2 regions of the Nonomuraea sp. NPDC049750 genome follow, and region 1 is predicted to be linked to the other one. Evidence: riboswitches for the same ligand, from Rfam matches in the RefSeq annotation. Region 1 holds a riboswitch; the other holds the start of a gene.

Region 1 (3,443 bases):
CGATAGGGGATGCGGGCGACGGAGATCTTCTTCTTCGCCCGGGTGATGCGGGCGGCCATCGTCTGCTCCGACACCAGCAGCGCCCGGGCGACGTCCGGGGTCGGCAGCCCGCACACCAGCCGCAGCGTGAGCGCGAGCCGCGCTTCCTGCGCGAGTGCGGGGTGGCAGCAGGTGAAGATGAGCCGCAGCCGTTCGTCGGGTACGGCATCCTCCAGTTCCACCGCGTCCGCCTCGTCGCGGTCCGCCAGTCTGTGCGGCGCGAGCTCTTCGGACTCCACCAGCAATGGCAGTTTCGACCGGAAGGTCCGCTCGCGGCGGATCGCGTCCATCGCCCGGCGCTTGGCCGTGGTGGTGAGCCACGCCGCGGGGTTGGCGGGGATACCATCGCGTTCCCAGGCCGACAGCGCCGCGGCGTACGCCTCCTGTACGCACTCCTCGGCCAGGTCCAGGTCCTGCGCGACGCGCACGGTCGCGGCGAGCACGAAAGCCCACTCGCGCCGATGCGCGGCGGCCACCGCCTGTCCCGCGTCCGCCCGTCCCACCTCCGTTTGGCCCGCGCCCGCCTGGCCCGCGTCCGTTTGGCCCGCGTCCGCCGCGGCCGTCATCGGGCGGTGGGTGCGATGCCGCCTGCGACGGGACGTACCTCGACGCCGCCACGACCCCACTGGACGGCGGGGTTACGACGCGCCAGGTCCAGGGCGGCGTCCAGGTCGGGGGCCTCGATGACGCAGACGCCGGCGATGACTTCCTTGGCGTCGATGAAGGGCCCGTCGGTGACCACGTCGCCGCGCAACGAGGTGGCGGTGTCGGCGGACCGCAGCGCGTACGCCGCGATCATGGCGCCGGAGTCGAGGAGGTCGTCGGCGTGCCGCTGGCTCGCCGCCTGCTGCTCGGGGGTGTAGTCGCCGGCTCCGGCGTCGTCGAAGATGAGGATCGCGTACTGGGCCACGAGGGTCTCCTTGGCTGTCTGTCCGGTCGGTACGCCTCTACGTCGGACGGGCGAGGCGAATTCGACAGACCGTACGCCAACCTTTCCAGACGCGCCCTGGCGCGACTTCAACAAGGCACCCCCGCTACTTGACGGATCGACGAGCGGGCCGGGCTGGGCATGGCGATGTCATTGCGATGGAATTACCCAGGTCAGGGGTGCGTTGTACCCATCTGTGCGCCTGGCCTAGACAGTGAGCATCCCTCTGGCCGCGCCGCCAAAGTCCGAGTACGGACGTCATACCCATCACATGCATCACAGGAAATCACCTGTGACCGCTGAACCCGCCTGTGCGCGGGACCGGGGACCCATGTCTCGATCGGGGCTAATCGGCACGTCAACGTGCCGTAGGGCAGCTTCCACGCCCGAGCCCGTCAGCTAACCCGGTAAGCGGAATGGAAGCAAGGAGCAATCACCATCATCCGCATCCCCAAGATCAACTATGCCAAGATCGCGCTCGGCGCGACCCTCACCGCCGCCGCCCTCGGCGCCCACACCGCGGCGAACGCCGCCACGGCTCCCACCGGGCACACTCCCATCGCGGCTCAGGCCGCCCCCGCCTCCGCGCAGGGCGGCAGGAACGGCGAGGCCCAGGTGAACGTCACCGCCCAGCAGGTCCTGAACCTGGCCAAGGCCCAGGTCGGCACGTCCGAGGACGCCAACGGCGGCGGCACGAAGTTCCAGAAGTGGTACATGAACTCAGCCCGCGCCGCCGAGACCGTCCAGCGTGACGGCGGCAGCAGGCAGGACTACCTGAACGCCGCCTGGTGCTCGATGTTCGTCTCCTGGGTCGGCGAGGAGACCGGCGCCCGCTCCCAGGTCGGCTGGGACGCCTACACCGTCGCCCACGCCAAGTGGTTCGCCGCCAACCACCGCTGGGGCACCATGGCCAAGCCCGGCGCCGTGGTCTTCTACTCCTGGAGCGGCAGCAAGGACCTGAGCTCCATCAGCCACGTCGGCTTCGTGGTCAAGGACAACGGTGACGGCACGATCTCCACGATCGAGGGCAACACCGGCAACGGCAAGGTCGAGCAGCGTGTCCGTCCCACCTCCCAGGTCGTCGGCTACGGCTACCCGCGCTACGCCGCCTGACAGCTGTTCTGCCGCCTCTGGCACCCCCCGAACGGCGTCCCCCCGAACGGCGTCCCCGGAGCGGTGCGCCGACACCGGAGGTGGAAAGATCGTCGCATGCCGATCGATCCGCACCTGCTCGCCGTTTTCACCGCGACCACCATCGTCGCTCTGATCACCCCCGGACCGGACATGCTGTTCGTGCTGGGATGCGGTCTGCGGGGTGGGCCCCGCGCCGGGCTGCTGGCCACGGTCGGCGTCATCACTGGTGACGCGTTGTACATAGCCGCGGCCGCCGCCGGGCTCGCCGTGCTGCTGACGACGTTCCCGGTCGTGTTCACGGTGCTACGGCTCGCCGGCGCCGCCTACCTGATCTACCTCGGCGTCCAGATGATCCGCAACCGCAAGAACAGCCAGGCCGACGATCCGGCCAGCCGCGGAATGTCCGGCCGGCGTGCCTTCCTCAACGGCGTGGTCTCCTCCATGGCCAATCCGCAGACGTTCACGTTCATGGTCGCCTTCCTGCCCCAGTTCATCGATCCCGGGGCGGGGCCGATCTGGCTGCAGTTCGCCGTCCTCGGCGCCATCCTGATCGTCCTGGAGTTCCTGGCCGACGCGACGGTCGGCGTGCTGGCCGGGCGGATCGGCGGCTGGCTGCGCGGTCGTCAGGCGGTGCGCCGCCGGATCGACGCCGCGACCGGGAGCGTGTTCATCGGTCTGGGCGTCACCCTCGCGGCCGAACGCTGACCGACTGCGGCACGGTCAGCGGTTGAGCAACGCTGTCACGGTAACCGCGGTCGAATAGCGCCAAAGGTCGGCCGAACCCCCGATGTGCATCCAAGCCCCGGCTCGGCGAGCCGGGGCTTTGTCACGTCGCGTCGCATGCCGAACCCCTCCTGGCCGACGGCCCGGCCGTGCCTGGCAAGTCCCCCCGGTCTTCGATTCCCTTGCGATGGCCTCTTGACGTGGGCCGATGTGCATGAGGTACATTCCTCGGCAATAGTCTGGGAAGTTCCCAGATGGTAAGGGAGTCCCACGTGGAACAGCGAGGGGGAAGCCCTCAGCTGCTGCGCCGGATCAACGACCGCGCGGCGCTGCTGGCTCTGCTCGATCGAGGGCCGCTGACCCGGTTGGAGCTGGAATCACACATCGGCCTGTCGAAACCGGCGACAGCCGACCTCCTGCTTCGGCTGGCGGAAAGTGGTCACGTACGGCGCGCGGGGCTCCGGGAGGGCGGTAAAGGGCCGCGCGCGCAACGCTGGGCGGTCAACGGCGCGCTGGCCTACGTGGCGGCGGTCGACCTCACCCCGCGCGCGCTGGACATAGCGGTGTCCGACATCTGTGGGGAGATCGTCGCCGAGCACCGATACCGTCCCGGCGAGGA
Region 2 (3,443 bases), on a different contig from region 1:
CGCTCTGGAGGCCGGTTACCGCCACATCGACACCGCCAGCGCGTACGGGAACGAGGAGGGCGTCGGCCGGGCCGTACGCGCCTCGGGGATCCCGCGCGAGAAGCTGTTCGTCACCACCAAGCTCTTCAACAACGACCACGAGCGGGCGGAGGAGGCGTTCGACGAGAGCCTGTCCCGGCTCGGGCTCGACTACGTGGACCTGTACCTGATCCACTGGCCGGTGCCGTCGCAGGACAAGTACCTCCAGGCGTGGCGCGGCCTGGAGAAGATCTACCGTCAAGGCCGGGCGAAGGCGATCGGTGTGTCCAATTTCACCCCTGAGACGCTCACCCGGGTGATCGACGAGGCGGACATCACTCCGGCCATCAATCAGATCGAGCTGCACCCGCACTTCCAGCAACGGCAGATGCGGCAGTTCCACGAGGACAACGGCATCCTCACGGAGGCGTGGAGCCCGCTGGGGCAGGGCAAGGGCCTGCTCGGCGACCCGGCGCTCGCCGTGCTGTCGGAGAAGCACGCCAGGACGCCCGCGCAGATCGTGCTGCGCTGGCACATCCAGCTCGGCAACGTGGTGATCCCCAAATCGGTCACGCCGGCGCGGATCAAAGAGAACTTCGAGGTGTTCGACTTCGTCCTCGACACCGAGGACATGGCGGCCATCGGCGCGCTGAACCAGGAGAACGGCCGCATCGGCCCCAACCCGGACACTTTCGCCTGGATGGGGTGATTCCCTACGATCTTTCCTCATGAAGGATCTCTCATGGGGTATCGCGGCCACGGGTGTCATCGCCGCAAAGGTCGGGGCGGTCATCGCCGCTGAGCCGGGGATGCGGGTGGCCGCCGTCGGTTCGCGCGACCTCGGCCGCGCGCGGGCGCTGGCCTCGGAACTGGGCGCCGAGTCGGCGTACGGCTCGTACGCGGAGCTGTGCGCCGACCCCGGCGTCGACGCGGTCTACGTGGCGACCCCGCACGCCCAGCACCTGGAGGTCGCCGAGGCGGCGATCGCGGCGGGCAAGGCGGTGTTGTGCGAGAAGCCGCTCGCCGCGTCCGTCGCCGACGCCGAGCGGATGGTCCAGCTCGCCCGCGATGCCGGGGTGTTTCTGATGGAAGCCATGTGGACCCGGTTCAATCCGCTCATCCAGCGGGTGGCCGGCGATCCCCGGTTCGGGGAGATCCGCTCGGTCCAGGCGTCGTTCGGCTTCAAGGCTCCCTACGATCCCGCGCACCGGCTGTGGGCGCCGGAGCTGGGCGGCGGGGCGCTGCTCGACCTGGGCGTCTACTCGTTCGGGCTGGCGCAGCTGCTGCTCGGGATGCCCTCACGGATGCACGTCACGGGCTCGCTGGCGCCTTCAGGGGTGGACGCGGAGGCGGGCGGGGTGCTGGTCTATCCGGGGGGCAGGCGGGCTCTGGTGGAGTGCTCGCTGCTGGGCCCGTACGCGAACGACGCCCTCGTGGTGGGCACCGACATGCGCGCCCACATCAAGGCGCCGTTCTGGGCGCCGGAGCGGGTCGTGCTGAGCGGGCCGTCGATGGAGACGGAGGAGCTCGAGCTCGATCCGGCGGACAACGGGTACGCCGGCGAGGTGCGCGAGGTACGGGACGCCATGGCCGAAGGCAGGACCGAATCCGCGATCATGCCACTTGACGAAAGCCTTGCCATGATGGGGCTTCTGGCCGACGCGAGGGAGCAGCTCTCTTAGCTGGCGATTCATCTATTTGTAAGACCCTTGCCTCTTGCATTACCTTTGTGGTCATATGAGGCATACGTCCGGTTTGTCCGTTCGTTGCCAGACCATCGCACAAAGGCATCACAGGACCGTCCTGTGACCGCTGAATCCGCCTCGCGCGGAACCGGGGACCCACCGTCCTTTGGGGTGTATCGGCACGTCACGTGCCGTAGGACAGCTTCCACGTCCGAACCCGTCAGCTAACCCGGTAAGCGGCATGGAAGCAAGGAGTTACCCCCTCGATGGCGAAGTCCCATCTTTTTCGCGCCACCAAGTCGACCTTTGCTCACGCCGTCCTCGGCGTGAGCGTCGCGGCCGCCGCACTCGCCGGCCAGTCCGCCGCCCACGCGGACACCGCCACCGCCCACGCCGCCGTGGCCCCGGCACACGCCGCCGCGAAGAGCCACCCGGAGAGCGAGATCAAGGCCAAGGCCACGGTCTCGCGGGTGTTGGCGCTGGCCAAGGCCCAGGTCGGCACCACTGAGAACGCCTACGGTGGCGGCACCAAGTTCCAGAAGTGGTACATGAACTCCCCGCGCGCCCTGGAGACCCTCAGGCGCGACGGCGGCACCCGGGCGGACTACCTGAACGCCGCCTGGTGCTCGATGTTCGTCTCGTGGGTCGGCGAGCAGTCCGGCGCGCGCAGCATGATCGGCTGGGACGCCTACACGGTCGAGCACGCGAAGTGGTTCGCCCACAACAACCACTGGGGCACGACCCCGAAGCCGGGCGCCGTGGTGTTCTTCTCGTGGGGCGGCAGCAAGAGCCTGGACGACATCGAGCACGTCGGTTTCGTCGTCAAGGACAACCACGACGGCACGATCTCCACGATCGAGGGCAACACCGGCAACGGCAGCGTCCAGCAGCGCGTCCGGCCGACGTCCCAGGTGGTCGGCTACGGCTACCCGAGCTACGGCGCCTGACGACTTCCTGACCGAGGGCTCTCCTGCCGACGAGCGCGCGTCCTTCTGGACGCGCGCTCGTCGGCGTCTCACGCTCCCGTACCGGCTGCCGAAAAGCCCACCACGTTGGGCTGAACAGCGCATGGCCGCCTTATCTGCCCATCAGACCGCAACCCCCCAAGTTTGGGGATGTCACGATCCTGCGATCACCTCAGACACTGACGGTGGCCGGACAGCGAGCCGGTTCTCGATACTGGAGGAGGGGACATGTCACCGACGACACAGCAGGACAACTGGCGCTTCTGTAACAAGTGCTACACCCTTTGGTGGAATGGCCGCCCCGACAACGGGCACTGCCCCGCAGGCGGCGCCCACGAGGGGCACGGCAGCTGGAACTTCTACCTCCCGGCGAACCCCGCCGAGCACATCTGACGCAAGGCCGGGCCCCCGGCCGACCTCCCCGCGACGCCACGGCTTCGCGGGGAGATCGGCGTTGGATCCCACAAGTCGGGAGGGAAGGGCGTCGACGATCCGCGCCGCGTACTCCTCTTCCTCGAAGTCGTTGTCCTGCCGCAGGCCGAGACAGAAGACCTAGCGCTCGGCGGCGACACGACGGGCGTGTCGGCGGGTGCCTCAGCAGCCGTCGGTCACGTAGCAGCCCTTCACCTTCCACCTGCCGCTGTAGTAGGCGCCGCTGGTGGCCTTGCTCGTGCTGCCTATGGAGACCAGGCTGCCCGGGATGTAGGAGCAGGACGAGGTGGAACAGAAGTACCCGTAGACCCGGAAATAGGTCTCAAGCCCGCTGGTGCACTTG

The links. Region 1 has a riboswitch for cyclic di-AMP ahead of AB0J16_RS14675 (CHAP domain-containing protein). Riboswitches for the same ligand answer to the same signal wherever they lie in the genome.
Region 2: linked by a shared signal. The riboswitch ahead of AB0J16_RS42085 (CHAP domain-containing protein) and the one ahead of AB0J16_RS14675 (CHAP domain-containing protein) in region 1 are both predicted to bind cyclic di-AMP.

Annotation. Positions count from the first base shown of each region.
Region 1 is NZ_JBFANB010000004.1:609,664-613,106, forward strand. Features, by position in the region: gene AB0J16_RS14665 (sigma-70 family RNA polymerase sigma factor) at 1-605, opposite strand, end outside; gene AB0J16_RS14670 (YciI family protein) at 602-949, opposite strand; cyclic di-AMP (ydaO/yuaA leader) riboswitch at 1,255-1,396, shown strand; gene AB0J16_RS14675 (CHAP domain-containing protein) at 1,583-2,080, shown strand; gene AB0J16_RS14680 (LysE family translocator) at 2,177-2,806, shown strand; gene AB0J16_RS14685 (ROK family protein) at 3,097-3,443, shown strand, end outside.
Region 2 is NZ_JBFANB010000023.1:147,225-150,667, reverse strand. Features, by position in the region: gene AB0J16_RS42095 (aldo/keto reductase) at 1-727, shown strand, start outside; gene AB0J16_RS42090 (Gfo/Idh/MocA family oxidoreductase) at 747-1,700, shown strand; cyclic di-AMP (ydaO/yuaA leader) riboswitch at 1,819-1,957, shown strand; gene AB0J16_RS42085 (CHAP domain-containing protein) at 1,970-2,650, shown strand; gene AB0J16_RS42080 (hypothetical protein) at 2,897-3,061, shown strand; gene AB0J16_RS42075 (hypothetical protein) at 3,263-3,443, opposite strand, start outside.